Regions from separate parts of the Vibrio japonicus genome, predicted to be linked through region 1. Evidence: predicted binding sites of a transcription regulator. Region 1 holds the regulator's gene; each other region holds the start of a gene.
What was found. The regulator CRP, encoded in region 1, controls carbon source genes, mostly activating them, when cyclic AMP is high. The targets are predictions, from matches to a motif close to TGTGANNNNNNTCACA.
Positions count from the first base shown of each region.

Region 2: the regulator CRP is predicted to act here: its motif matches at 4,615-4,630, upstream of nagE (N-acetylglucosamine-specific PTS transporter subunit IIBC).
Region 3: the regulator CRP is predicted to act here: its motif matches at 2,407-2,422, upstream of malT (HTH-type transcriptional regulator MalT).

Region 1 covers NZ_CP102096.1:2,540,600-2,551,019, forward strand. Annotated here, with positions in the region: gene NP165_RS12075 (hydrolase) at 1-655, shown strand, start outside; gene NP165_RS12080 (YheU family protein) at 687-905, shown strand; gene NP165_RS12085 (phosphoribulokinase) at 981-1,850, shown strand; gene crp (cAMP-activated global transcriptional regulator CRP) at 2,094-2,726, shown strand; gene NP165_RS12095 (DUF1338 domain-containing protein) at 2,891-3,682, opposite strand; gene astD (succinylglutamate-semialdehyde dehydrogenase) at 3,801-5,258, opposite strand; gene astA (arginine N-succinyltransferase) at 5,274-6,293, opposite strand; gene NP165_RS12110 (aspartate aminotransferase family protein) at 6,391-7,605, opposite strand; gene NP165_RS12115 (aminodeoxychorismate/anthranilate synthase component II) at 7,975-8,553, opposite strand; gene NP165_RS12120 (M20 aminoacylase family protein) at 8,823-10,007, shown strand; gene NP165_RS12125 (ExeM/NucH family extracellular endonuclease) at 10,142-10,420, opposite strand, start outside.
Region 2 covers NZ_CP102096.1:1,969,982-1,980,401, forward strand. Annotated here, with positions in the region: gene NP165_RS09325 (DUF4442 domain-containing protein) at 1-234, opposite strand, end outside; gene fcrX (ferric iron uptake transcriptional regulator FcrX) at 432-881, shown strand; gene glnS (glutamine--tRNA ligase) at 991-2,661, opposite strand; gene nagE (N-acetylglucosamine-specific PTS transporter subunit IIBC) at 2,920-4,497, opposite strand; gene nagA (N-acetylglucosamine-6-phosphate deacetylase) at 4,977-6,113, shown strand; gene nagC (DNA-binding transcriptional regulator NagC) at 6,116-7,330, shown strand; gene NP165_RS09355 (cation:proton antiporter domain-containing protein) at 7,417-9,006, shown strand; gene asnB (asparagine synthase B) at 9,220-10,420, shown strand, end outside.
Region 3 covers NZ_CP102097.1:736,028-746,447, reverse strand. Annotated here, with positions in the region: gene malT (HTH-type transcriptional regulator MalT) at 1-2,227, opposite strand, end outside; gene NP165_RS16515 (glycogen/starch/alpha-glucan phosphorylase) at 2,782-5,235, shown strand; gene malQ (4-alpha-glucanotransferase) at 5,325-7,505, shown strand; gene glgB (1,4-alpha-glucan branching protein GlgB) at 7,667-9,850, shown strand; gene NP165_RS16500 (IS4 family transposase) at 9,903-10,420, opposite strand, start outside.

The DNA.
Region 1 (10,420 bases):
AAGAGCCTATCATTCTGGTGAAGTGGAAGACGCTCGCTTTTTTCTAGAGTATCTGGATGACCTTTTTCCAAATCAAAATAAAGTCGCAGTTGGTATCTCTTTAGGTGGCAATATGCTGGCAAATTACTTAGCTCAGTATAATGCCAAGCCCCTGTTAAACGCGGCCACGATTGTCTCAGCTCCCCTCGATCTTTCGGCTTGTTCACAGCGTATAGAGCAAGGTTTCTCTAAGCTCTACAAATCCTATCTGCTTTCTTCACTGAAGAAAAATGCACTACGGAAGCATCATTTATTGAAAGGTGAGTTGGACCTCTCATACAACAGCATCAAACGTGTTACTAAGCTTTATGAGTTTGATGATTTAATCACGGCCCCGTTGCACGGATTTAAAGATGCTGATGACTATTACCAGAGATGCTCTGGGATTCACCGCTTAAAAGACATTACTCTACCGACCCAAATCATACACGCCAAAGACGACCCATTCATGACGGATGCGGTGATCCCTAAATATGTTCTTCCAGACAACATTGATTACCGGTTGTTTGAGCAAGGCGGACATGTGGGTTTTGTCTCTGGCAGTGCCTTAAAGCCAAGGTTCTGGCTTGAAGAAGCGCTACCGGCCTACTATGAATGCCTGTCAGTTTCGGCATAATACGCGCTCGTCATAAAATTCAGAGGTATTTATGATTATTCCATGGCAACAAATAGCGCCAGACACGTTAGAGAATCTCATCAAAGAGTTTGTCCTGCGCGAAGGGACGGACTATGGAGAACACGAAGTCTCCTTGCAAAATAAGGTTGACCAGATCAAAGCCCAGCTCGAATCGGGTGAAGCCGTGGTGGTGTTCTCCGAACTCCATGAAACCGTTGATATTCAACTAAGGCGACACTTTAAAGAATAGTGTGCAGTGACGTGACCCTAAAGCGTGTTATAGTGGTTTTAATTACAGGTAAGTAACTAACAGACAAGGTTTGTCATGTCAGCAAAACACCCTATTATCGCGGTAACAGGTTCATCTGGTGCCGGTACTACTACGACATCTGAAGCTTTCCGAAAAATGTTCAACATGATGGACGTTAAGCCCGCATGGGTTGAAGGTGACAGCTTCCATCGCTTTACTCGACCAGAAATGGACATAGAGATACGTAAAGCCCGAGACCAAGGGCGGCATATTAGCTATTTTGGACCTCAGGCTAACGACTTCCCCGCATTGGCTGAATTCTTTCGTCAGTATGGCTACGACGGAACCGGACAAGTGCGCCGTTACCTTCATACCTTTGATGAAGCCGTACCGTACAATCAAATGCCCGGAACGTTTACTCCTTGGCAGGAGCTCCCTGAAAACTCTGATGTACTCTTTTACGAAGGGCTTCACGGCGGTGTGGTTGATGGTGACGTCAACGTATCACAGCACGTCGATTTTTTGATTGGTATGGTGCCGATTGTTAACCTAGAGTGGATTCAGAAGTTCGTTCGCGATACGCGTGACCGAGGTCACTCCCGAGAGGCCGTTATGGACTCTATCGTGCGTTCTATGGATGACTACCTCAACTACATTACGCCACAATTTTCTCGGACTCATATTAACTTTCAGCGCGTACCGACTGTCGATACCTCTAACCCGCTAAACGCCAAAGGCATCCCAAGCCTAGATGAAAGCTTCGTGGTCATTCGACTACGCGGTATAACCAACGTGGACTACCCATATCTGCTCGCCATGATAGATGGCTCTTTCATGTCTCGGCATAACACCTTGGTTGTCCCTGGAGGCAAGATGAGCTTTGCGATGGAACTGATTGTCAGACCTATCCTTCAGCAACTCATCGAAACGGGTAAAATTGGCTAAGCGACGTTTCTAAAGCACGATTACTTTTCATACCGTGATCATGTGCACAATTTTGTTTAGGAAATCAGCATGTGTACCCGATTAAAGTCAAGAAATCAGCTTAGAAAAAGGATACTATTTGAAACCGAAACACAAGATAGCTTGCAGCACTTATCAAGTGCTCTTATCCTAGTAAGTCCTAATTTAAGGCTTAGCTAAAACATGGAAAGCGGCAAGCGTACCCTGCAGAGGAAGTGAGATATTATGGTTCTAGGTAAACCTCAAACCGACCCAACATTAGAGTGGTTCCTTTCACACTGTCATATTCATAAGTACCCATCAAAAAGCACGCTGATCCACGCGGGCGAGAAAGCAGAAACTTTGTACTACATTGTTAAAGGTTCTGTTGCAGTACTTATCAAAGACGAAGAAGGTAAGGAAATGATTCTTTCTTACCTAAACCAAGGCGACTTTATCGGTGAACTTGGTCTGTTCGAAGAAGATCAAGAACGTACAGCATGGGTTCGTGCAAAATCTCCTTGTGAAGTCGCGGAAATCTCTTTCAAGAAATTCCGTCAGCTAATTCAAGTTAACCCAGACATTTTGATGCGCCTATCGGCACAGATGGCAAGTCGTCTTCAGGTGACGAGCCAGAAAGTGGGTGACCTAGCGTTCCTAGACGTAACAGGCCGTATCGCTCAAACTCTACTGAACCTAGCAAAACAACCTGATGCGATGACGCACCCAGACGGTATGCAAATCAAGATCACTCGTCAGGAAATTGGACAGATCGTTGGCTGTTCTCGTGAGACAGTAGGCCGTATCCTGAAAATGCTTGAAGAGCAGAACCTAATTTCTGCGCACGGTAAGACAATCGTTGTTTACGGTACTCGTTAATCTCTGATTAACCGAGCAAGAATATAAAAGCCACCAAATGCAAATTTGGTGGCTTTTTCTTTATCCGCCTTCTAAAGAAGGGGGCGACGCCATAACTAAGGCTCGATAGAAGCTATGACGTCTTAAGAACTTGGGTAAGTAACCCTTATTACCAGAGACGTTTGTTAACCGTTGGTGCTTTCGAAGATTTTGTCTGCTGATGCCGCGACAAATCCAGGATAAAGCTCGCCGTTACTCATTGGGTAACGCTTAGCAAACTCGTAAAAGCCGCCCGGTACGATCTCAGTGCCTTCTGTGAACTGTACTGGCACTTTATCTGCCATCGTCGACGATTGCTCTAATAGCACTTCCGGTGAGCCTTTCACTTCGCCACCGAATTCGTTGATATCAAACCCAGCTTGACGAAGGTGATCATTCACCTCTTTGACTTCAGCAAAAGCGTTCAGTTGATTCACACTCACTGTAAAGTGGTTTGCACCGTAACCATGCGCTGCCAGCCATGATGCATATTCGCTCTCTTTTGCCAGAATTTGATAATCGGCAAAGCTAAGATCCCATAAGCGTCCGCCATACAGGAACTCGTGACCTTTTAGCTTATCGGTGTCCAATTGCTCAACGAGCTTAGCTACGATCGCTTGCAGTTCCTCAGAACACTCGTTGACTTTGAGCTCACTGATGAACACTTTTGGCTGTTTCGGATCTGGGTGCTCAAAGTGTTTTGCGACCAGTTTTTTACTTTCAAACTCGTAATCGCCACAAGGCTTATAACCTGCGTCAAGAAACGGTTGAGCTAACGTCGCGATACCCAAAGGCGCTACGTTAAATGTACGTAGAGCGATGTGGTCATTGATCAGTGGTTCATCTTCCTGAAGCAGTTGGTGTACTTGTTCTGCAGAGGGACATAAGCGTTGAATATAGTCATTCCATAACGACTGGAATAAAACATCTGGCGTCATAACGCCTCCTTGTTAAAGGTTGTTTACGGTTATTGGATTATAAAAAAGGCCATCTAATCGACTTGTCCAGAGAATCAATCAGATAGCCTCAAACCTGTGACGTTCTATTTCTTAGTTCTTACAGCTCTACACCCGGGCTTAGCGTCGCTGGAAGCAACGTCTCGCCGCCTTCCATTGAAGCCATTGGGTAGGCACAGTAATCCGCCGCATAGTAAGCACTTGGACGTAAGTTACCTGAAGCGCCCGGACCACCAAATGGTGCATCGCCGCTCGCACCCGTCAACTGACGGTTACGGTTCACAATACCTGCACGGATATGGTCAACGAAGTAATCCCACTCGCTGTCGTCTGTTGATACTAGACCAGCCGATAGACCAAAACGTGTGTCGTTTGCGAGTTCAACCGCCTTATCCAAGCCTTGGTAACGCACAACCTGAAGCAGTGGGCCGAAGTATTCTTCATCTGGCAGATCGGCAATTGGTGTAACGTCGATGATGCCCGGAGTGACAAACGCCGCTTCGCCGCCTTTTGCTTCCAACAAGCTTACTGCACCTAGGCTTTGTAGGTTTGCTTGTGCATCAAGAATAAACTTCGCTGCCGCTTCAGAAATTTGAGGCCCCATAAATGGCGCTGGCTCGGCAAATGGCTGGCCGACACGAATCTTTTTCGTCGCTGCGACTAGCTTATCAACCAACACATCACCCTTTTCGCCCACAGGAACGTATAGACGACGCGCACAAGTACAACGTTGGCCTGCACTGATAAACGCAGATTGAATGATGGTGTAAACCGTCGCGTCTAGGTCGCCGTAATTGTCGGTAATCACCATTGGGTTGTTACCGCCCATTTCTAGCGCCAACATCTTACCCGGTTGCCCAGCAAATTGACGGTGAAGAATGTGCCCTGTATTCGCACTACCCGTAAATAGTAGGCCATCAATACCTTTAGATTCAGCCAACGCAATACCGGTTTCTTTCGCGCCTTGCACTAGGTTAATCACGCCTTTCGGTAGACCTGCTTTTTCCCATAGTTTCATCGCTAGCTCGCCAGTCATTGGCGTTTGCTCAGAGGGTTTAAAGACGACCGTGTTACCCGCCAAAATAGCAGGAACAATGTGACCATTTGGTAAGTGGCCAGGGAAGTTGTACGGGCCGAATACTGCCATAACGCCTAAAGGACGGTGGCGTAGAACAATTTGGTTACCTGCAGCTTCGCGAGTGCTTTCACCGGTACGGTCATGGTAAGCGCGAATAGAAATCGCAATCTTGCCTGCCATCGCTGCCGCTTCAGTGCGGGTTTCCCAAAGCGGCTTACCCGTTTCTTTCGCAATAACTTCAGCGATCTGCTCGCTGTGCTCTTTTACTTGTTCAGCAAAAGCCAAGACAATCGCTTCACGCTCTTCAAAGCTGAGTTTTTTCCAGCTCAAGAATGCGTCGCGGGCAGCCTTCACCGCATCATCAACCTGAGCAGGTGTTGCACTTAGCGCTTCCCAGATAACTTCGCCGTTATATGGGCTTTGTGAATTCATTGGCTCACCTTGTCCGGCAACCCATTCTCCTGCAATCCAATGTGTCATTTATCTGTCCTTAATTTACTGAGCCAACATACGAACAAACTCACCCTCATTCACCTGAAGCGCTTTTGCGACTTCTGGAGATAAGATGACCGATTCAGACTCTTTGTCGTATGCCGCTTTTGCTGCGGTCGCACGGAAGTTTTCAAATGAAGTGTTCGAGATTAAGTAATCCTGCGAGCTTGAATGCTCAGCAATCGTCACCTTCGCACGGAATGAGTGACGTACCGACTCGATATTGCGCAGGTCACATTCCACCGTTGGGCCGCCGTCGAAGATGTCGACGTAGTTACGACAAGTGAAACCTTCTTTTTCTAGCAAGCGAAGCGCTGGCTTAGTGTTCTCATGTACTTTACCAATCACTTCTTGAGCTTCTTTGCTCAGTAAGTTGATGTAGATTGGTAGCTTAGGCATCAGGTCTGCGATGAAACCTTTCGCGCCGATACCTGTTAAGTAATCCGCCATCGTGAAGTCGATCGAGAAGAAGTGCTCTTGTAGCCATTGCCAGAACGGTGAATTGCCGTCGTCGTCAGACACGCCACGCATCTCCGCAAAGATGGTTTTAGAGAAACGGTGCGGGTGCTCTGCCATCATCAAGAAACGACATTTCGACATCAAACGGCCATTCAGACCTTGACGGAACGTTGGACGTAAGAACAGCGTACAAATCTCACTACAACCTGTGTAGTTGTTACCAAACGTCAGTAGCTTCACTACGTTATTCACACCAAGTTTTCTTGAAGAGTGAACAACGGTACTGATGTGGTAAGAGTAGAAAGGTACATCCCAACCGATAGAGGCTTCGATACCCGTACAACCAGCGACTTCGTCAGTTTCACTATCGAAACCCACCATGAGGTAACCTTCGTCACCCGGTTCTGTAACGTCTGGTTTAGCAAAGCTGTATTCTGAGTGTGTAATACGGTTAGTTAACAGTTCTTCGTTAACTGGTAATGATGTAAATCCGTGACCCGATTCCACTGCGCACGTGTGCAGTGAATCATAATCCGACATTGCGATAGGGCGAACAACCAGCATCGATACTCCCTCCTGATGCTAATTAGTTCCTGATAGGATCCGCTAGTCCCCGAAGCATCCACTTCGGGAACCAGAGATTAGGAACTAGAATTTATTGTTATGCGACTAGTGAAGCCAGTGCTTTGTCTAGTCGAGATAATCCTTCTTGGATTTCTTCTTTAGTGATGACAAGTGATGGCGTGAAACGAACAACGTTTGCACCAGCAACCAACACCATCAAACCTTCTTTACCCGCTGCAACCAATACGTCGCGAGCGCGGCCTTGCCACTCATCATTCAGAGCAGCACCCAGAAGCAGGCCTTTACCGCGAACTTCTGTAAAGATTTGGTATTTATCATTTAGTTTAGCTAAGCCGTCGCGGAACAACTCTTCGCGCTCTGCTACGCCTGCTAATGTCTCTGGCTGGCTAACGATATCAACAACTGCTTTTGCAACTGCACACGCGAGTGGGTTACCACCGTAAGTTGTGCCGTGCGTACCCACTTTCAGGTATTGCGCTAGCTCTGTCGTTGTTAGCATTGCGCCAATTGGGAAACCGCCACCTAGTGACTTTGCAGTACTTAGGATATCTGGTGTAACACCTAAACCTTGGTACGCGTAGAAGTGACCAGTACGACCGTTACCTGTTTGAACTTCATCAAAGATAAGCAGCGCATTATGCTTGTCACATAGTTCGCGAACGGTCTGAACGAACTCATCCGTTGGTGAAATGATACCGCCTTCGCCTTGTAGTGGTTCCATCATGATCGCACAAGTACGATCTGAGATATGCTCACGTAGTGCTTCTACATCGTTGTAAGGCAGATGCGTAATATCACCAGGTTTAGGACCAAAGCCATCCGAATATGCCGCTTGACCACCAACCGTTACCGTAAAGAATGTACGGCCATGGAAGCCCTGTTTGAATGCGATGATTTCTGATTTTTCTGGACCAAACTTGTCGACTGCGTAACGACGCGCAAGTTTCAACGCCGCTTCGTTCGCTTCTGCGCCCGAGTTTGCAAAGAATACTTTTTCTGCAAAGCTCACTTCAGTCAGCTTCTTCGCTAGGCGTAGTGCTGGCTCGTTAGTCATTACGTTACTAAGGTGCCAAATTTTGTTGCCTTGCTCAGTCAATGCGTTAACCATTGCAGGATGACAATGACCTAAGCAGCTCACGGCAATACCACCAGCAAAGTCGATGTACTCTTTGCCTTCCTGATCCCATACACGCGCGCCTTCGCCTTTTACTGGAATCATTTCCATTGGGTTATAACAAGGTACCATCACCTCATCAAACAGACCGCGTTCTACTTTATTTTCAACTGTCATTGCACATTCCTTCTCGATACCGCATGCCAGGTAACCATTGCGTCCTTGCTTCCAAAATATGAAAGCACACATTGTTTTGCATTTAAGCAATTACGGCATTGTATTTACAATTAATTAACCATTTCAATAGTGAATTGTTCTTTTTGAAGAGTTGAAATCAGTCCAACCTTCAGTATGTGTGAGTATTTATGCATGAAGCTAATGCTTTTATGAAGCAATATATTCTTATAGCAAAGATAAGCTCTGGTTAAGCATAGGTATAGCAAGGGCTGAATGGTAGGAACGACAAAGGCTGCGAATATTATTTCAAGAAATATCCGCAGCAGAGAATATGAAGAAAATGTTAAGAAAAGTGATCCCTGTCAGGGTTTAGCGACGCAAGAAATTGGCTAAAAGCTCGTGGCCTTGCTCTGTTTTGATCGATTCTGGGTGAAATTGCACCGCGTCGATAGGCAAAGTTTTATGTTGGTAGCCCATAATTTCGTCCATTGAGCCATCAGAAAATTCCGTCCATGCCGTCAGCTCGAAACAATCAGGCAAGGTGCCATTTTTGACGACCAATGAGTGGTATCGGGTGACAGTAAGAGGATTGTTTAAACCAGTAAACACGCTTCGGTTATTATGACGAATAGGCGACGTTTTCCCGTGCATTACTTGCCTTGCTCTTACCACTTCCCCACCAAAGACTTGCGCGATCGCCTGATGTCCGAGGCAAACCCCTAGAATCGGCAATTTACCCGCGAAGTATTCAATCGCTTGGAGTGAAATCCCGGCTTCGTTTGGAGTACAAGGCCCTGGCGAAATCACCAAATGGCTTGGGTTTAGCGCTTCAATGCCAGCAATATCAATCTCATCATTACGCACCACTTTGACCTCTGCCCCCAATTCACAAAAGTACTGGAAGAGGTTATAAGTGAAAGAGTCATAGTTATCGATTATCAACAGCATAGGAGTACATCGCAGAAACCTTGAAAGCGAGTATTGTGCCGCCTTTTTGTCTAAACGCAAGTACGATCAGTTACTCTGCTTCCTCTTGCTGCAACTGGCTTAATAAGTTTTCTAGGGTGTGTCTTTCTACAAAATACGTCGCGCGTTTTCTCTTTCTTAGCATCGCATTCCCAATCAACTATTAGCATCTCTAATAGTTTCAGTAGTAATCCGGCTTGTTTGAATTATTTCAATCGTGTTAAATCAATTCTAGTTTAAAGGGGAGATGTATGAACATTATTGAAGTCTTAGAGCCTTGGTTAGCTGACGCCATTAGAATCCGCCATGCTATTCATCAGCAACCAGAGTTAGGTTTTGAAGAAGTTAGCACCCAAGCTTTGGTCGTCGCAGAATTAGAAAAGTATGGTGTCGATGAAATCTGCACCGATTTTGCCAAAACAGGGGTTGTAGGTGTTATCCATGGATCACTTGGAGAAGGTAAAAGCATCGGTCTACGCGCCGACATGGACGCATTGCCTATCCATGAAGCCAACACATTCGCCCACCGCTCTTGCCAAGACGGCAAAATGCACGCTTGTGGTCATGACGGTCACACCACCATGCTTTTACTCGCAGCGCGCTACTTAGCTCAATCCCGTAATTTTGCTGGCAAAGCCGTACTTATATTCCAACCCGCTGAAGAAGGTCGTGGCGGCGCGGAGACGATGATCGCCGACGGCATGTTAGAGCGCTTCCCTGTTGATGCCTGCTACGCACTACACAATATGCCGGGTATTCCTGAAGGACACTTTGCGTTTAAAACCGGCCCTATTATGGCAAGCTCTGACCGCCTGTTTGTGACCATCAATGGCAAAAGCGGCCACGCCGGATTACCCCATACAACGCAAGATCCCCTTCTAGTCGCGACGAATATCTACCAAGGTATTCAAGGTATGGTTAGCCGTAACTACGACCCGTTTGATCCACTGGTGGTCTCGGTTACACAACTTCACTGCGGTGAAACCACTAACGCTATCGCGGACCAAGCCCATATGAGCGGCACGTTCCGTACTCTGTCGCAAAAAACACGCGACAGCTTGGTTGAACGACTTGAGCAATTAGTCATTCACAGCGCTAAGGCTCAAGGAATGCACGCTGAATTCAAACTCGGGCCGATTTCTCATCCACCAACGGTTAACACCGAAGAAGAGACTCAACGAGCAATCGCCGCGGCACAACATACCGTTGGGGCAGACCAAGTAAATCCGAGCTGCGAAGCGATGCTAACCAGTGAAGACTTCGCCTTTTTCCTCAATAAAGTACCCGGTTGTTACGGCTTTATCGGCAACGGCACAGAGGAGCAAGGATGCAGTGTTGGACTACACAACAAAGCCTACGACTTCAACGACAAGCTGCTGCCAATCGGCGCTGCTTACTTTATTAATCTGATTGAGCAGCCGCATGCCAAGCCATAGCGCGCTTTTTGAAGATCAACGTGAACGTATACACCAAACTTTACCGCTGATGAGTGTGTTAGAAAAAGTTAGAACCATAAAAAATGCCAGCCGGATTAACGGCTGGCACTGGGATGACATTGTAGCGAGTATCGTTATCTACGACGTCGCCAAGCAACCAAACCTAACATCGCCATTAGCCCACCGAGACCGAATGAACCGGCCATTTTCAGTTCCAAAACCGCAGGATCGTGGTCTGAAGAACGGAAGTGGTCGTTGTACTTCGGCATATCGCCTTTGTACTCATCGTTATAGTCAAACAGTGTCGACTCACCACCATTAATATGCCAGTCGGTCGCGTCGACAAAATGTGCTTTCAGGCTTGGGCTGATCAATAGATGGTCAAGCGCGCCCACTTCATCGTTGAAAGAGTA
Region 2 (10,420 bases), 570 kb from region 1:
AATACCCATCAACATCAGCGAGTAGACAGGATCAGTTAAAGAAAATATGCTGCCGCCATACTGAGTACGATTGGCGTTTTTGTTCCACCAACGTAACTTTAGCTTCACTTGAACTTGGCGAAAATCCTCACTGATCGACAAAATCTTAATCCCTGAGCCCCAAAAAGGCGGCCATAAGTTGAGAGCAAATTTAACGACTTTTGGTTTATCAGCGATATTCATCCACAATTTCATTTTCATTCCCTGAATTTTCCATCACAATGTTAATGAATTGTAACTGGTCAGAGTTGTTTAATCAGTGACATAGAACGAGTTTACGTCAATACAAAGTAACCCTTTGAAGTTCGTGGTTTATTGTTATTGCCGACTACCCTATAATATTAGGAATATTGAATTCTGTTTATTACTGCAGATCATCAACAGGAAAGTATATGTCAGACAACAACCAAGCGCTAAAGGATGCTGGTCTTAAGGTTACCCTTCCAAGACTGAAGATTTTAGAAGTACTACAGCAGCCAGAATGCCAACATATTAGTGCTGAAGAGCTATATAAAAAGCTGATTGATCTAGGAGAAGAGATCGGTCTAGCTACCGTATACCGAGTATTAAACCAATTTGATGATGCAGGTATTGTGACTCGTCACCATTTTGAAGGTGGCAAATCAGTATTTGAGCTCTCGACACAACACCATCACGATCACCTAGTCTGCCTAGACTGCGGTGAAGTTATTGAGTTCTCAGATGACCTTATCGAAGAACGTCAAAAAGAGATTGCGGCTAGATACAACGTTATCCTGACCAACCACAGCCTATACCTGTATGGTAAATGTAGTGATGGTAGCTGCAAAGATAATCCAGACGCACACAAACCAAAAAAATAACGACTATTTAAAAGCGCTTCTACAGCGCTTTTATTTTGTCCCCCTTTTATGTACAGATACAAAAATGCCAGTCCGAAGACTGGCATTTTATTTCTATTTTAAACGGTCATTACTGAGCGTCGATTTTAGCCCAAGTATCACGTAAACCTACTGTGCGGTTAAATACTAAAGCGTCTGCTTTTGAATCTTTCGCATCCGCGCAGAAGTAGCCCATACGTTCGAACTGGAAGCCTTTTTCAGCTTCAGCGTTCGCCAAGCTAGGCTCAACGAAACCTTGCTTAACTTGCAGCGAATCAGGGTTGATCGTTTCTGCAAAGTTATCAGCCGCCGCTGGGTTAGGCACAGTAAACAAGCGATCGTATAGGCGGATTTCCGCTGGTAGACCTTTATCTGCCGATACCCAATGAATAACACCTTTAACCTTACGACCGTCTGCTGGGTTTTGACCTAGCGTTTCATCGTCATAAGTACAGAAGATAGTCGTGATGTTACCTTCGGCGTCTTTTTCGATACGCTCAGCTTTAATTACGTAAGCGCCACGTAGACGAACTTCTTTACCTAGAACCAGACGCTTGTACTTCTTGTTCGCTTCTTCGCGGAAGTCTTCACGTTCGATCCAAACTTCACGAGTGAACGGTACTTCACGCTCGCCCATCTCAGGTTTGTTCGGATGGTTCGCTACCGTAAGTGTTTCTACTTTATCTGCGTCGTAGTTTTCAATCACTACTTTCACAGGATCCAGAACTGCCATCGCACGCGGCGCGTTTTCGTTCAGATCATCACGAATACAAGACTCTAGTGAGCTCATCTCGATCATGTTGTCTTGCTTAGTCACACCGATACGTTTACAAAACTCACGGATAGAAGCTGATGTAAAGCCACGACGACGTAGACCTGAGATCGTTGGCATACGTGGGTCATCCCAGCCGTTCACAAGCTTTTCGCTAACCAACTGGTTTAGCTTACGCTTAGACATCACTGTGTACTCAAGGTTTAGGCGGCTAAACTCATACTGATGTGGCTGACAATCTATTGTAATGTTTTCCAATACCCAATCGTAAAGACGACGGTTGTCTTGGAATTCAAGTGTACATAGCGAGTGAGTAATGCCTTCCAACGCATCTGAGATACAATGCGTAAAATCGTACATTGGGTAGATGCACCACTTATCACCCGTTTGGTGATGGTGAGCAAAACGAACACGGTAAAGAACCGGATCACGCATAACCATAAAAGAAGAAGCCATATCGATCTTCGCACGAAGACATGCTTTACCTTCTTCAAAGCCGCCATCACGCATTTTCTCAAATAACGCTAAGTTTTCCTCAACGCTACGATCACGGTATGGGCTTGGTTTACCAGGCGCAGTTAGTGTGCCACGGTATTCGCGGATCTGCTCAGGACTTAGCTCTTCAATGTACGCTAAGCCTTTGTTAATTAATTCCACTGCAAACTCGTAAAGCTTGTCGAAGTAGTTTGATGAATAGCAAATCTCACCATCCCATTCGAAGCCTAACCAGCTCACATCATTCTTAATTGACTCAACGTACTCTACGTCTTCTTTCTCTGGGTTTGTGTCATCAAAACGCAGATTACACTTACCCTGATAGTCCTGAGCAATACCAAAGTTCAAGCAAATTGACTTAGCGTGACCGATGTGCAGATAACCGTTTGGTTCTGGCGGGAAACGAGTATGCACGCTTGTGTGTTTACCATCCGCTAAATCTTTATCGATGATTTGGCGAATGAAATTCGATGGACGAGCTTCAGCTTCACTCATCTAGAGCACCTCAATTGTTGTAGTATTGTTCAGATAAATTGTATTTGAGGAGTCTCTTTCCCCTCAAAGTATATAGCGTCCAATGATCCACAATTATTGGCATTTACACAACTAGAACTCAGCTTTTATTCGCAAATATTATGGCATTAGATTGAAATGAGCTCTGATGTGCGCAGCTTTTCGGCACTCAATAAGCAGAAAGCGGGTAAAGAAAAACCTCCCGAAGGAGGCTTTCATTAACATTGAACTGCTATGTAGTTAGTGTGGCAGTTTTACATTTGTTAGGTCTTCATTCGCACCGACAGCTTTCATTTCGCCGGCAACGATTTCAGCAAGTGGGCCTAAGATAACTTGGAGGTTATTTTCACCCAACTTCACAACGCCTTTTGCACCAAGTTTCTTAAGTACAATCTCATCGGCAACAGAGCGATCTTTCAGAGTTAAACGTAAACGCGTGATACAAGCATCAATGGAAGTCAGGTTCTCATGACCACCTAACGCTTTAAGATATTGGCGCGCTAGCTCACCTTTATCTGATTTAGCTGCAGGAGCGGCACTTACTTCTGAATCATCATCTTCACGACCTGGCGATTTTAGGTTAAATACGCGGATTGCGAAGCTGAATGTAAAGAAGTACAGAGCACCAAAACCAAGACCTACCGCACCTAGTAGTAATGGGTGAGTTGCTAAGCCAAAGTTCAATGCGTAATCAATCAGACCTGCTGAGAAAGTAAACCCATGTAGTGTACCAAGCATATTCGCAACCACTAGCGATAGACCTGTAAACACTGCGTGAATGGCATACAGTGCAGGCGCTAGGAAGACAAACATGAACTCTAGAGGTTCAGTGATACCTGTTAGGAATGAACAGAATGCTACTGAGAATAGTGCACCACCAACTTGATGACGTTTTTCAGCTGGAGCAGCAAAGTACATTGCTAGCGCCGCACCTGGCAGACCGAACATCATCACAGGGAAGAAACCGTTCATGAATACGCCAGCAGATTTGTCGCCACCGAAGAAGCGGTGTAGGTCACCAGATTTAACCACATCTGTGACTTCTTTCACTGTAGCAGTAATTTCTGGAGTGACAGTGTTAGTAAATTCAAATGTATGAGTTTGACCAGCAACAAGTGTCTTCGCTAGTGCAGGATCTACACACAGCTGCTGTAGCGCAGGTAGAGCTTGACCAGCTGCAGATGCACCCGTTACGAGTACTTCTTGACAGCTACCCATACCAAACCAGAAGAAAGAGTTAAGTACGTGGTGAAGACCAACAGGAATAAGTGCACGGTTAAGCGTACCGTAAAGGAACTGACCAATAGCACCAGACGTTGAAATACCGTGTGCTAACGCGTCCAGACCACTTTGAATAGTTGGCCATACGAAACCGCCAATGGCACCCGCTACAAGAGCAAACAGGCCCGCCATAATAGGTACTAAACGTTTACCAGAGAAAAAGGCCAACCACTCTGGAAGACGTGTAGCATGAAAAGCGTTGTAAGAGTGACCAGCGATAATACCCGCGATGATACCACCGAAGAATGACATGTTAATCGAAGCATCAATTGTAGTCGCTGTTGCAGTCAGCACAAAGTATGCAACTGCACCCGCTAGACCTGCCGCACCTTGACCGTCTTTAGACAAGCCAATCGCAATGCCGAGGCCAAACAACAATGGAAGATTAGAGAAAATAGAGTTACCAGCTTGTGCCATAAATGCGATATCAAACACATCTGGTTGGCCCAAACGCAATAACAAGCCTGCGATTGGCAAGGTCGCGATAGGAAGCATAAGAGCTTTACCTAACTTCTGCGCATATCCAAGAATATTCACCTTTAGTTCCCCCTATAGGATTTCATATTTTGTCTGAGCAACTTTTTTTAGTGGCTCAATTTAGTCCCGTTCAGTTTATGAGATTAATTTTGCCCCGCAAATTAAAAGGTCATCATTTGTGATCATAGTCACCTGAAATGATCAGGCGAGAGGGTTTTTGCTAGCGAGATCATAAAACTTATTTTACAATACAAAAAAATGAAGAATACACGAACAAACTTGCAGTATCCTCTAAGTACTGAGAGTGGCATGATACCTTATCTATCGTTGTGTTAATTACGGGGCAGCACATCGATAGTTCAATAGAAAAGTAAGAATCACCTCGTCGGTTCATACCACTTTTTCGAGAAAAAATTTCCCGCTTGCTAAAGATATTTTTCGATCTAATTGAAGTCTGCAAATAAAGTTCTGTTTCACTTAAATTGCTCCTATTAGATCACTGACAACTTTTAGAATTTAGACATAAGGATTAGCCCACCATGTACGCGCTAACAAATTGTACAATTTATACCGGCAGCGATGTTCTGGTTGACCACGCTGTAATTATTAACAACGGCATAATTGAATCTGTATGCTTGGTTTCTGAACTTCCGACAGGCATAGAAACCCGTGACCTTAGCGGCGCTAAATTAAGCCCTGGGTTTATTGATTTACAGCTCAATGGCTGTGGCGGTGTGATGTTGAATGATGAAATTACCGCGGACACGATGCAAATCATGCATCAAGCTAATCTGAAATCAGGTTGTACTAGCTTTCTTCCAACACTGATTACTTCCTCTGACGAAGATATGCGTCAAGCGATTGCAGCCGCTCGCGAGTACCATGATAAGTATCAGAACCAATCTTTAGGTTTACACCTCGAGGGTCCTTACCTAAATGTTGAGAAAAAAGGTATCCACAGCGTCGATTATATACGCCCTTCCGATGAAAGCATGATTGACTTTATCTGCGACAATGCAGACGTCATCGCTAAAGTCACATTAGCTCCGGAACACAACGACCTAACGCACATCGAACGTCTCAAAAACGCTGGGATTATTGTGTCGATTGGCCATACTAACGCGACTTACTCTGAAGCTCGCCAAGGATTTGATGCAGGCATTACCTTTGCCACTCACCTATTCAATGCGATGACACCAATGACGGGCCGTGAGCCTGGTGTTGTCGGAGCCATTTACGATACACCGGATGTGTACGCAGGTATCATTGCAGACGGGTTCCATGTCGATTATGCAAACATTCGTATCGCTCACAAAATTAAGGGCGAAAAATTAGTATTAGTGACCGATGCCACAGCTCCTGCAGGCGCTGACATGGATTACTTTATTTTTGTTGGTAAGAAAGTATATTACCGAAATGGTAAGTGTGTTGATGAAAACGGCACACTCGGCGGCTCGGCACTCACAATGATTGAAGCAGTTCAAAATACTGTTGAGCACGTCGGTATCGCTTTGGACGAAGCACTTCGAATGGCAACGCTATACCCTGCTAAAGCCATCGGGTTGGATCACAAACTAGGCCGTATAAGAAAAGGCATGGTGGCAAACCTAACCGTATTCGATCGTGACTTTAAAGTTCAAGCGACAATTGTAAACGGACAATACGAGCAAAATTGAGAATGAATGGCGGACAAATAGGTAACGTAGATTTAGTAAAACAGCTAAACAGTGCAGCAGTGTATCGGTTGATTGACCAGCAAGGTCCTATTTCAAGGATTCAAGTAGCTGACGTCAGCCAACTGGCTCCTGCCAGTGTTACAAAAATAACCCGCCAACTTTTAGAGCGTGGCCTAATCAAAGAGGTCGCGCAGCAAGCTTCTACTGGTGGACGAAGAGCGATCTCTCTAACGACAGAAGTCGAACCTTTTCACTCGATTGCAGTGCGAATTGGTCGAGATTACATCCAGTTTAGCCTCTACAACCTAGGTGCCAAAGAGCTGGCTTCTGATTACACTGAGTTTTTCTACACGACTCAAGAAGAGCTAGTGGAAGGGCTACTTAGCCAACTTAAACAGTTCATCAGTACTAACCACAACTTAATTAATCAACTGATTGCGATTGGTATTTCCTTGCCAGGACTCGTTAATCCGGAAACTGGTGTTGTTGAGTACATGCCAAATATTTCTATTGATAAATTAAGCCTGGCTGAACTGATCAAAAATACGTTCCATGTCGAGTGTTTTGTTGGAAATGACGTTAGAGGCATGGCATTAGCCGAACATTACTTTGGCGCAAGTCGCGATTGCCAAGACTCTATCTTAGTCAGCGTACATAGAGGTACCGGTGCAGGTATCATTGTTAATGGGCAAGTGTTTTTAGGCTACAACCGCAACGTGGGCGAAATCGGCCATATTCAGATCGATCCTCTTGGCGAACAGTGTCAGTGTGGCAATTTTGGTTGTTTAGAAACAGTCGCCGCCAACCCAGCCATCATTGAGCGCGTAAATAAGCTACTTGCACAGGGTTATGAGTCGAGTTTGTCTACCCTAGAAACGATCACCATTGCCGACGTATGCGAACACGCAAACCTAGGTGATGAGCTAGCAAAACAAAGCTTAGTCCGGGTCGGGAACCAACTTGGTAAAGCCATTGCCATTACCATTAACCTATTTAACCCTCAAAAAATTGTCATCGCCGGTAAGATCACTCAATGTGAAGAGATTGTTTTTCCTGCTATTCGTCGAAATGTCGAAAATCAATCACTACCAACGTTCCATCATGACTTACCTATTGTTGCGTCTGAAATTGATAAACAGCCGACACTAGGTGCGTTTGCCATGATCAAGCGCGCTATGCTGAACGGCGTTTTGTTACAAAAATTGCTTGAAGATTGATCGCTTAAGCAATTAGTTGAGTTAGAATAGAAGGCTGTGTCGAAAGATGCAGCCTTTTTCTTTGGAATCAAAATATAAGAACAACTATGGAACTCATTCTCATATCAGCCGCATTTCTCGCTGGCTTTATTGTATTAAAGTTAAACCTTCCTCCTCTCGTTGGCTTTTTGCTGGCTGGCTTTGGGCTTTATGCTTTCGGTTTTGAAAGTAACGAAACGATTGTTACTTTGGCTGATTTAGGCGTTACGCTGCTATTGTTTACCATTGGTCTTAAGCTTGATATTAAGACGTTACTTTCTAAAGAAATTTGGGCTGGCTCAACCGTTCATAATATTGCTTCTACGGCCCTGTTCAGTATTGCATTAATCTGCTTTAAGTATCTTGGTATCAGCGCATTAGCCGACATGTCCATGGATCAAATCTTATTGCTTGGCTTTGCCCTGTCTTTCTCAAGTACCGTATTCGCCGTTAAATCGTTGCAAGAAAAAGGGGAAATGAACGCGACCTATGGCACGCTCGCCATCGGTATTCTGGTCATGCAGGATATTTTTGCTGTTATTTTCTTAACCGCATCGACAGGAAAGCTACCTGAGTGGTATGCGATTGCTTTGTTTGCCCTTCCTTTACTCAGACCCGTGTTCTACAAAATCTTAGATTTGGTTGGCCACGGCGAAATGCTGGTACTGTTTGGTATATTTTTCGCGCTAGTTGTTGGTGCTGGTTTATTCGAACTGGTTGGCATGAAACCAGATCTCGGGGCTCTGATTCTCGGAATGCTTCTGGCTGGTCACAGCAAAGCATCGGAGTTATCTAAGTCACTGTTCAATTTAAAAGAGCTATTCCTTGTCTGTTTCTTCCTCAATATTGGTTTATCAGAGCAACCTACTTGGTCGGGCTTCGCGCTTGCCGTACTGTTCATGCTACTGCTTCCAATCAAAGGGATTCTCTACTTTATCGTCATCAACGCCTTTAAGTTCCGTGTACGCACTTCGCTTTTAGCCTCTCTAAGCCTATTTAACTACAGTGAATTTGGCCTCATCGTCGGTGGCTTGGCCTTTAAGATGGGTTGGATGAGTGGCGATATCTTGGTAGCCATTGCGATTGCTGTGTCCATGTCTTTTATCCTTGCAGCACCTATCAACCGCTACGGTCATAGACTCTATCAACACTCTAGCCACTGGTTACGAGAGCATGCCGCTGAAAAGCTCAACACCAGAGATAAGTTAATTAACCCTGGGCATGCACAGATCCTAATCTTAGGCATGGGCCGCATTGGTACGGGTGCATACGACGAGCTAAAAGCACGATACGGCAATATAAGCTTAGGTATAGAGGTTCGTGAAGATGCAGCAATCAAACATCAAAGCGAAGGTCGTAACGTCATCGCTGGTGATGCTACCGACTCAGATTTTTGGGAACGTATCTTAGACACAACCAATGTGAAATTGGTGCTCCTATCCATGCCGCACCACCAAGGGAACCAAATTGCGCTGGAGCAGTTACAGCGCAGAAACTTCGAAGGCCAGATTGCCGCTATCGCAGAGTATCCGGATCAATTAGATAGCTTGGTAGAAAAAGGGGTCGACGCTGCGTTCAATATCTATAATGAAGCGGGGAGCGGTTTTGCAAGGCATGTATGTAAACAGCTTCAACCTTCATTTACCCCATCTGAATAAGTTTTAAAATTGGCTGCCAAGTGGCAGCCTTTTTTAATTTTTTGCTCGATCGACAAGCAAGACATGGAAAAAATCCACTAAATCACCGTTTATTTTAAATAATATTTACCACAATGGGCTTTTTATTATTTTTTTAATCAGTGATAGTTGCTTTTTTTAATCAGGATGGCAAATTGATGTCAACGAGTTAAATAAATTTTAAAGGGAAGTTGTATGTGTTCAATCTTCGGCATTTTAGATATCAAAAGTGATGCTCAAGCTCTTCGCCCAGTAGCATTGGAAATGTCTAAAAAACTGCGCCACCGTGGCCCAGACTGGTCTGGTATCTATGCATCTGACAAAGCTATTCTTGCTCACGAGCGTTTGGCAATTGTTGGTCTAAATAGTGGTGCTCAGCCGCTAATTAGCCCAGATAAGAAACACATCCTTGCGGTCAATGGTGAGATCTACAACCACAAAGAGATCCGCGCACGCTACGAAGGTAAATACGACTTTCAAACAGATTCAGACTGCGAAGTTATTCTAGCGCTTTACCAAGATAAAGGTGTCGACCTACTAGAAGACTTAAACGGTATCTTTGCCTTTATCCTATACGATGAAGAAAAAGACACGTACCTAATCGGTCGCGATCACATCGGTATCATCCCGTTGTACCAAGGTTACGATGAACATGGTAACTACTATGTTGCTTCAGAAATGAAAGCGCTAACGCCAGTTTGTAAAACAATCAGTGAATTCCCTCCAGGTTGTTACTACTCGTCTGCAGATTCTGAACCACAGCGTTACTACACTCGCGATTGGAACGAATACGACGCAGTAAAAGACAACACATCAAGTAAAGAAGAGCTAACTGAAGCGCTTGAAGCCGCAGTAAAACGCCAGCTAATGACTGATGTTCCTTACGGTGTACTTCTTTCTGGTGGTTTGGACTCTTCAATCACTTCAGCAGTTGCAAAACGCTTTGCTGCAATGCGTATCGAAGATGACGAGAAATCAGAAGCTTGGTGGCCTCAGCTACACTCATTCGCAGTGGGCCTAGAAGGTGCTCCAGATCTAAAAGCGGCTCGTGAAGTAGCAGATAAAATTGGTACAGTACACCACGAAATGACGTACACCATTCAAGAAGGTTTGGATGCGATTCGTGACGTGATTTACCATATCGAAACTTACGACGTAACAACCATCCGCGCTTCAACGCCTATGTACCTAATGGGCCGTAAGATTAAAGCGATGGGTATTAAGATGGTGCTTTCTGGAGAAGGTGCAGACGAGATCTTCGGTGGATACCTCTACTTCCACAAAGCGCCGAACGCGAAAGAGTTCCACGAAGAAACAGTACGTAAGTTGCTTGCTCTAAACATGTTTGACTGCGCGCGTGCAAACAAATCACTTGCAGCTTGGGGCGTTGAAGGTC
Region 3 (10,420 bases), on a different replicon from region 1:
ACACGGCCAGCACCGTTTCAACAATGAGGTTTCGGTTGATGTCGGTCAGCAAGTGGTTTTCACGCGCTTTCTCTTGCAAGAAGTTAAGCGTTTGCGTGGCTTCTTCATACAAGCCAAGATTGATTTTCGCCCTAGCGATGTTACGCCACTGTAACTGAGTAAAGTGATTGCACGCTTGATCGGGTTTGACCGTGGTGCTTAACCACTGTTTGATCGATTCTAAATCCCCACGCGCTTGCCAGAAAAGGAGTAGCGACAGCGACGCGTTGGCTGTCCAGTCTACGTGATAAGTGGATTGCTTAAGCAAATGGCTGATCTGCTCGATAAATTTGCCCGCTTTGTCCAGTTCACCGCGACCAATGGCAATACGGGCCAGCATTGAATAGCTGTGCAAATGCTTACTCGGACTATGATTGCCTAAAATGTCGAGCCCTTTGTACGCGCACTCTTCGGCTTCATCTAAGCGATTCCAACACCACAGGATTTGCGCTCTGACACGGAGTAAAAACTCGTGTAGAGGAACTTGTTGCAATTGCTGCTCTTCAATCAACTTAAATGCATTATCCTGTACTTCAAACGCGGCCTGAACGTACCCTTGTGCGATCAGAATCTCACTCTGTTGTAGCATCGCCCACAGTGCTTGGTGATAAACCTGATATTGACGTGCCAGCTTTTCTGTCTGCTGCATCATTGGCAGTGCGCGGCTCAGGTGACCAAGAACGTGGTTCACTTCACCCACGACCGAGGTTGCCACAATACGACTGTGATACACGGTGGTATTGAGCTGACTCAGCGACAACTCTGCCAGCTCTAGCGCCTTTTCTGGCTCGTTCTGGTTTATCGCGACCTGAGCGCGTAGTGCGTTAAACTCGCCTTGTTCCTGACTGCTTAATACGACGTTAAATGCTTTCATTTGCTCATCGGCTTTAGACAGCAGATCGCCGACATCGTTGTAGCGGTGCTGACTTTGCGCCAGCCACGCCTGCAACATGCAAAGTTTAGGGTCGCTATAAAGTTGCTCTGGCGTTAATGTCTCAATGGCTTTTTCTAGTGTTTGCAGTTCGCCGCGGTTAAACATTTTCCAGCCATATTGACTGATGATGTCTGCAGTTAACTGACTGTTGTCCGCTTTTTGCGCGTGGTGCAATGCCTGATGTGGGGAAGATAGTTTTAGCCACGCCTGCGCCGCCTTTTGGTGCAGATCTTTCTCTTGCTGTGGGATACGTGCGAAGCGCTCGTGAGTCAGAAATTCAGCAAACAGGTTGTGGAAGCGATACCAGTTTTGCTCGCCTTCCAATGGGGAGATAAACAGACCAAAACGATTGAGCGACTCTATCATGCTCAGCGCGTCATCACGCTCTGTTAATGCTGACACGAGTGTGTCGTTAAAGTGATCAAGCACGGAACATTGCAACAGGAATCGACGCGTTTCTGAATCAAGCAGATCAAACACTTCTTCAACCAAATAATCCCATAAGTGGGCATGATTGAATTGAGAAAACGATTCCGCGGATTGGGCTAACGTCTTGTGTTGATGCTGAGCTTGAAGGGCAATAAGTTGGAGTGCAGAAGGCCACCCCTCAACGTAATTTCTCAGACTGTTTGCGGTTGAATCATCAATGCCATCGGCAACACGCTGATTGAAAAATCGTGTTGTTTCTTCGGTATCAAAAGCGAGCATTTCATTGCCGATCTCTATCATCAGATCACGGACACGTAAATTGGCGGTGCCAAGTGGTGGTGCGGAACGGCTGGTGACGACAAGCGTGAGATTTTCTGGCATATGCTTTAGGAAGAACCGCATCGCTTCATGAATCTCATCGTCACTGATCAGGTGATAGTCATCTAACACTAAATAACACTCTTGGTGAAATGCTGACAGTTCCGCAAACACTTCGCCAAAAAGGGAGTGAAGAGACGAGAACTGGCGCTTTTCTGCAAGCTTTTGCGCATTAGGGCATGCGTTGTTTGTCGCTTTGTTGAGTGCCTGAAGCAGGTAGTTCATAAATCGAAAGGAGTCGTTATCACTCTCATCTATGCTGTACCAACCGACATTGATTTTATCTGCCAACCACTGAGAAGCCATGGTTGTTTTGCCATAACCGGCAGGTGAGCGAAAGAGGATCAGCTTATAGCAAGGGGCTTGTTGCAATAAATCAAGAACTCTCGGGCGAACAATCGCGTTATGTAAACGTCCCGGACGGGTTAATTTCGAAGGAATCCACATCTTCTTTTCCCTGTTCTAAACCGCTCTATATGACAGTTGAAAGTCGAGCGTTGTCATTTGAATGTTGGTCACCAGTGACCATTTTCCGAGGATGTTACTTGGAAAGCAGGGCTACAGTTATTGATCAACAACGAGTTTTTTGTGTATTTCACACTTTGCCGTTGTCTACGCCTCTTTTTTGTGACTTCAGTCACCATTCGTTCTTTATTGAAGTGGGACTTTCGCCCTTTATTGCACCAAGAATGATGAAAAATACGTAATTGAAGAAATCTTAGTGTGATCAGATAAACATATTCAGAGATTGGTGGTTTTTTAGTACACGTAAGTTTCATACACCAAGTGTAGGGTGTTTTCGTTTGCGGTGTGATCTCAGTCACCGGTGCTTAGTTTCAATGACAGTTTAATGAGAGTTAGATCACTGAGCTCCTGGTTGTACACCTTCTACGCCCTAACTTCTCCTCCTAATACGCCAAGAGGGTAGGAGGATGTACCGATTGTCATGCCGATGCACGATAGTCGCAGATGGATTAAACCCAAGAAGTGAGATTTCTCTAATGAAACCTACGCAACTGAAAAATTTTAATAAAGCTTCGTTCCAAGAAAGCGTTAAAAAACACCTAACAGCGACCTACGCAAAAACAGAAGAAAACGCAGATAGCCGTGCTTGGTATCTGGCGATGGGTCGTGCGCTAGCAGAGCTTACAACGTTCGATATGATTGAAACCGAGCAAGACAGCAAAATCCACAACGCAAAAAGCGTTAACTACCTGTCTTTAGAGTTTCTTATTGGCCGCCTAACCGGCAACAACTTAATCAGCATGGGCCTGTATGAGCAAATTACAGAGGCAATGACTGAACTTGGCCAAAACTTAACGGATCTTCTTGAAGAAGAGCGCGATCCATCACTGGGTAACGGTGGTCTGGGTCGTTTGGCAGCGTGTTTCATGGACTCTTTAGCCGCGCAAGAATTTCCAACGGTAGGCTACGGTCTTCACTATGAATACGGCCTGTTTAAGCAGTCTTTTAAAGATGGTCATCAGCAAGAAGCACCGGATGCTTGGCGCTGTGTTGAAGGTTATCCTTGGGAAATCGCTCGCCCAGATTTAGCGCAGGAGATCGGTTTCTACGGCCACGTTGAAGTGTACCAAGAAAACGGTAAAGAGAAGCGTCGCTGGGTTCCAGGTATGACAGTAAAAGCGATGCCTTGGGATCTGCCAATCGTTGGTTACGAGTCAGACACAGTCTACCCTCTGCGTTTGTGGGAGTGTCAGGCGATTGCACCGTTCTCACTAGAAAGCTTCAACAACGGCAATTACTTTGAAGCGCAGCACTCATTGATCGACGCGGGTAACATCACCAAAGTGCTTTACCCGAACGACAACCATGAAAAAGGGAAAACGCTGCGCCTAATGCAGCAGTACTTCCACAGTGCAGCATCGGTACGCGATATTTTACGTCGCCACGAACAAGCGGGTCACACCCTGGCATCACTGCCTAAGTACGAAACTATTCAGCTTAATGACACGCACCCAACGATCGCTATCCCTGAATTGATGCGCATCCTGATTGATGAAAAAGGCCTAGGCTGGGATGAGGCGTGGGAAATCAGCTCGCAAACCTTCGCTTACACCAACCACACACTACTGCCTGAAGCACTAGAAACGTGGAGCGAGTCTTTAATCCAGCGCTTACTGCCTCGTCATATGGAAATTATTTACCATATCAACTACTTGTTCCTGAAAGAAGTGCGTGAGAAGTGGCCAGGGGATGTGTCGAAGCAGCAAAAACTATCGATCATCGAAGAAGGTTTCCACCGCATGGTTCGTATGGCCAACCTAAGTGTGATCGGCTCTTACGCAGTCAACGGCGTAGCAGCACTTCACTCAGAGTTGGTGAAACGTGACCTGTTCCCAGAGTTCCACGAGTTGTACCCAACACGTTTACACAACGTGACCAACGGTATTACACCGCGTCGTTGGCTGAAGTTCTGTAACCCAGACTTGTCTCAGCTGATCACGTCGAAAGTAGGTACGGAATGGCCAGCTAAACTGGAGCAGCTAGAGCAGATCGCAAAATATGCTGATGATGCGAAATTCCAGAAAGAATTCATGGCGGTGAAGAAGCAGAATAAACAACGTTTGGCAGACTGGGTGAAAGAAAACATGGGTATCGAGCTAGATACCAATGCGATCTTTGATGTTCAGATCAAACGTCTGCACGAGTACAAGCGTCAGCACCTAAACATGCTGCACATCTTGTCACTGTACTACCGTCTGTTGAACGATCCTGATTTTGATATGGCTCCTCGCGTGGTGTTCTTCGCAGCGAAAGCGGCGCCAGGTTACCACCTAGCGAAAGAGATCATTTACGCAATCAACAAGATCGCTGACAAGGTCAACAACGATCCTCGCATCGGCAACAAGCTGAAAGTGGTGTTTGTTCCTGATTACCGCGTCAGCATGGCGGAGATCATCATCCCAGCGGCCGACGTATCAGAGCAAATCTCAACAGCGGGTAAAGAAGCATCGGGTACCGGCAACATGAAGATGGCACTAAACGGTGCGCTAACGATAGGTACGATGGATGGTGCAAACGTCGAGATCCGCGAAGAAGTGGGCGATGAGAACATCTACATCTTCGGTCTTGAAGTGGATGGTGTGGAAGCATTGCGTGCTCAGGGCTACAACCCGTTCGATTACTACCATGCGGACCCACTACTGAAAGCGTCGCTAGACCTGTTGTTAGGTGATGAGTTTACACCGGGAGAACCGGGTAAGCTTCGCGCAACCTACGATAGCTTGTTAGATGGCGGTGACCCTTACCTATGTTTGGCTGACTTTGCTTCTTACGTCAAAGCGCACGAAGATATGGACAAGCAGTACCGCGATCAAGCGGGTTGGGCGAAAAAAGCGATTCTGAATACCGCATTGGTGGGTAAATTCAGTTCAGACCGTTCAATTCGCGATTACGTGAACAACATTTGGAAATTGGAAGCAGTTAAGCGCTAATTTCACCTAATAAAAGCCAAGGCGTTACGCCTTGGCTCTAATTATCGACACCCTACATTTTGAAGGTAAGCATCCCTTCGGAGAGAGCGATGAAAGAACAAAACGCATTAAAACAAGTCGCTGAAATGGCAAGAATTGCCGACAGCTACGTGAGCGCTTGGGGAGATGAAGCTAAAGTTGAAGACGAAACTATTCGTCGCTTGCTAGCGTCACTAGGCTACGACACAAAAAACGATGACACTCTTCTGCAATCGGCGGAGAAAAAACACAAGAAAGATGTCCTAGACTCTGTTTGTGTGATCCGCGACGGTGAACCAGTTGAAATCGCGCTAAACCTTGGTGTGAGCGCGCGCGAAAGTGAATTTAACTGGCGACTGGATACCGAGCAAGGAGAGGTACTTGAAGGCTATCTTCAATCTCAAATTGTACGCGATGAGCGTAAAGAGGGTGGCCCTCTAGTGTTCTCGCTTCCGGGTGATCTGGCTTGGGGTTACCACAAGCTAACGGTGACTCGTAAGCGTCGTAAATCGCCTTACGAAATGACTCTGATTATCACGCCGAAAGCGTGTTACAAGCAGGATCAAATCGAGAAAGGCAAAAAAATGTGGGGCCCGAGCGTGCAATTGTACACGCTGCGCACCCAGCACAACTGGGGGATGGGTGACTTCGGTGATTTGAAACAGCTAGTGGCTGAGATTGCGTCTCGTGGCGGCGACTTTGTTGGCCTGAACCCGATTCACTCACTGTTTCCAGCAAACCCTGAAGGCGCGAGCCCGTATAGCCCTTCTTCGCGTCGTTGGCTAAACATTCTTTACATTGATGTGAGCTCTGTTCCTGAGTTTGCATTAAGCGTGGAAGCGCAACAAAAAGTGGGCAGCGCTGAATTCCAGCAGCGTCTACAAAAAGCGCGCGATTCCCACTGGGTAAATTACACCGAAGTGGCAGACTTGAAACTCAGCGTGTTGCCAATGCTGTTTGCTGAGTTTAAGAAGCGTCATCTTGATAAAAACAGTGAGCGTGCACAGGCATTCCTTTCGTTTGTGGAACAAGGTGGTGAAAGCCTGCTGCATCAAGCCGCTTTTGATGCGTTGCACACAGACTTACACGCGCAAGACAGCAGCGTGTGGGGTTGGCCAGTGTTCCCAGAGCAATACCGCCGATTTGACAGTGTTGCTGTTCGTAAATTTATTGAGCAAAACAAAGATCAGGTTCATTTGTACATGTACCTTCAATGGGTTGCCGATACTCAAATTAAAGAAGCGCAGGCGTTAGCGGAAGAAAAAGGCATGTCGGTTGGTTTGTACCGTGACCTAGCGGTCGGTGTCGCAGATTCTGGTGCTGAAACGTGGGCAGATGAAGGTAACCTGATACTTGACGCAAGTATCGGTGCTCCGCCAGATGTCTTAGGTCCTCTTGGTCAAAACTGGGGTTTACCACCGCTCAACCCTCAAGTGTTGCAAGCGACAGGCTACGACGCTTACATTCAGCTGCTTCGTGCAAACATGAAACATTGCGGCGCACTGCGTATCGACCATGTTCTTGGGCTTCTACGCCTTTGGTGGATTCCAAAAGGTGAAGACGCGACCAAAGGGGCGTACATCTACTACCCTGTGGAAGACATGCTGGCGATTTTAGCGCTGGAATCTCACCGTCATCAATGTAGCGTGATTGGTGAAGACTTGGGTACTGTGCCGGATGAAATCGTTGATATCCTGCGTGATGCGGGTGTGCATTCGTACAAAGTATTCTTCTTTGAAACGTCTGAAGACGACGGCGGCTTTATTTCGCCAGCACATTATGCCGAGCAATCAATGTCCGCGCTTTGTACTCACGATATGCCGACTCTACGAGGATTCTGGCACTGTGATGACTTGAAAATGGGTCAGGAGCTTGGCCTATATCCAAATGAAGAACAGCTAAAAGGCCTGTTCGCGGATCGTTTGGAATGCAAGCAAGGTATATTGGATTCTGTAGCGTGGCATGGTTATTTACCGGAAGGTGTCGGCCGCGATGCGCAATACGTTCCAATGGATTCATTCTTAGCCGAGGCGTTGCAGCTTCATGTCGCGGCTGGTGCTTCTACGTTATTGAGTGTGCAGTTGGAAGACTGGCTTGAAATGGACAAACCCGTCAACATTCCAGGCACAGTTAACGAGTATCCGAACTGGCGTCGTAAGTTGTCGATGAACTTGGACGAAGTTTTCGCTCAAGCCGGGGTGAATCGCGTTGCGCAAAAACTGACGGAAGTTCGTTCCAAAGCAAGTAAATAGAGCTGCAATCTCTAAGCTGAAACAGAAAGTTTAGAGTGAGTCACTCTATATAACAGTAGAATTCTGTACACTTTTTAGAACGCTAATTTTAAGCCCGCCCACTTTTTAGCGGGCTTTTTTATAACATAATTAGACTGAAAGTTTGGTTAGGAGAGAAGTATTTGAAAATGAAAACTCTGGACAAAAAAATAGAAGCATATACCCAACTTTCTCAAGCTGCGTTTGCTGATCCGTTTGCATTTCTGGGCCCATATATTGACCCTAAGAAAGGTGTCGCTCTTCGTGTTTGGATGCCGGGCGCTGATAAGGTATCGCTGGTGATTGAAGGCGAAGAGCGTGTGGAATTGGAACGAGAAGATGAATCTGGTTTTGTTTTAAAGCAGGAGAGAAATCTCCACTTTACACACTATTCCCTTGCAGTTGATTGGGATGGTACCGAGCAGCTGGTGGATGACCCATATCAGTATCACTCAATTTATGCGGAATATGATGATCTTCATACGCCTAAAGAGATGTACAAGCACATGGGATCGCAGTTCATCACGTTAGAGCGTGATGGTAAACAAATCTCAGGCACGCGATTTTTGGTTTACGCGCCGCATGCGAGTGCTTGTAGCCTTATTGGTGCATTCAACCAATGGGATGGCCGTCGCACACCAATGCAACGTTTAGATTACGGAATCTGGGGTATTTTTATTCCAAACCTTCCGGAAGGTACCCAATACAAGTTTGAGCTGAAAGGGCCAAATGGTGAAGGGTTACCACATAAAGCCGATCCTTGGGGCGCATACGCAGAGCAGCACCCATCATTTTCTTCTGTGACTTACGATCATAGCCGTTATCAGTGGCAAGATACGAAGTGGCAAACTCGTCCTGTGACGGAAAAGCGCAAAGAAGCGCTCTCTTTTTACGAGCTTCATGTCGGGTCTTGGCGTCGTGATGAAAATGGCGACTTTTTAAATTACCGAGAATTGGCAGAACAGCTCATCCCTTACCTTGTGGATATGGGGTATACCCATGTTGAGTTGATGCCTGTGTCAGAACACCCATTCTATGGTTCATGGGGCTATCAGCCAGTCGGTTTGTTTGCTCCGACGAGTCGCTTTGGTACGCCAGATGACTTCAAATACTTTGTTGATCAATGTCACCAAGCGGGGTTAGGTGTTGTTCTGGATTGGGTTCCAGCGCATTTCCCCGCAGATGATCATGGTTTGGCTAACTTCGATGGAACCCCTTTGTTCCATGACCCAGATCCTCGTCGTGGTTGGCATCAGGATTGGAGTTCATTTATCTATGATATGGGACGCGAGCATGTACGCCGCTTCTTGGTATCCAATGCCCTTTATTGGTTTGAACAGTTCCATATTGATGGTGTACGAGTGGATGCCGTAGCGTCTATGTTGTACCTAGATTACTCACGTAGCCATGACCAATGGATCCCGAATGTGGATGGTGGCAACGAGAACTACGATGCGATCGCGACACTGAAGTGGATGAACGAGGAAGTGTACAAATACTTCCCGAATGCGATGACTATCGCAGAAGAATCGACCGCTTTCCCTGGAGTATCGGCGCCTACCTTTATGGGAGGCCTTGGGTTTGGCTTTAAGTGGAATATGGGTTGGATGCATGACTCGCTATCGTACATCAAAGAAGATCCTATTCACCGCAAATATCACCACAATACCATCACGTTCCCACTTATTTATGCGCACAGTGAAAACTACGTGCTGTCACTTTCCCATGATGAAGTTGTATACGGGAAAGGGTCTATACACGATAAAATGCCGGGCGACGAATGGCAAAAAACGGCGAACCTACGTGCATACCTTGGTTACATGTATGCTCAACCGGGTAAAAAGCTCAACTTCATGGGTGCGGAAATCGGCCAAACAGCCGAGTGGAATCATGATGATCAACTGCAATGGTTCTTATTGGAGTTCGAACGTCATCAGGGCGTGCAGTCGCTGACTCGTGACTTGAATAATCTCTACCGATCAGAGAGCGCGTTACACGATCAAGATTGCGAACCTGCTGGTTTTGAATGGCGACTACAAGACTCAGCCGAAGCCTCGATACTGGCACATGAGCGTATTAGTGAAAACGGGGAACGCATCTTAGTGATTTCTAACTTCACGCCAGTGCCTCATGATAAGTTCCGTCTCGGTGTGCCAAATTCTGGTACGTATGAATTGCTTCTCAACACTGATGATAACAAGTACCACGGTAGTGGGTATAAAGTGAAAACTTCCGTGAAGACAGAGAAGAAAGCGAGTGAGGGTTTAGCTCAGTCGTTACTGCTGAGTGTACCGCCGCTGTCAACGGTGTTTTACAAACTGAAGTAGTTGAGCAACATCGATATCGAAAGAAGCCCGGATAAAACCTAATGCCACTCGCTTAAGAGCGAGTAGCATGTTTATTAGGATATCGGGCTGGCTTTTTCAAAACCGCTCGGGGATAGGGTTTCCGGTTTCGTTTTTTTGGGAGAATAAGCCGTTTCCCACTATCCCTGAGTATCTTTAAGTTTTTTGGTATCGCTCCTGGGCTTCTCGTATCGCTCGCCCAAATCATTTCATCCATAATTAAAAACAAGGCATTAATGAAGCTGATCCGCAGAGGTTCTACTTTGTGTTGCTTAGCCATCTCTGCCATTTCCAACCTCACAATGTTGTAGCTGATTAATATCCCCCATAGCTCCTGATATACCCCGACTTTTTTCTTACTTCGTAATGTTGGCTTGTTCTGCAACTGATACTGCTTGAGTTCACCGTAACTGCGTTCTATTTCCCAACGCTCCCAATACACTTTAACTAGAGCATCAAACGGATAGCGCTCAGGGCATAAGCAAGAAGTAATAAAGCCTTTGATTTCACCTTTAGGTGTTGGGATAAGAATCAGGCGAGCTTGCCATTTTT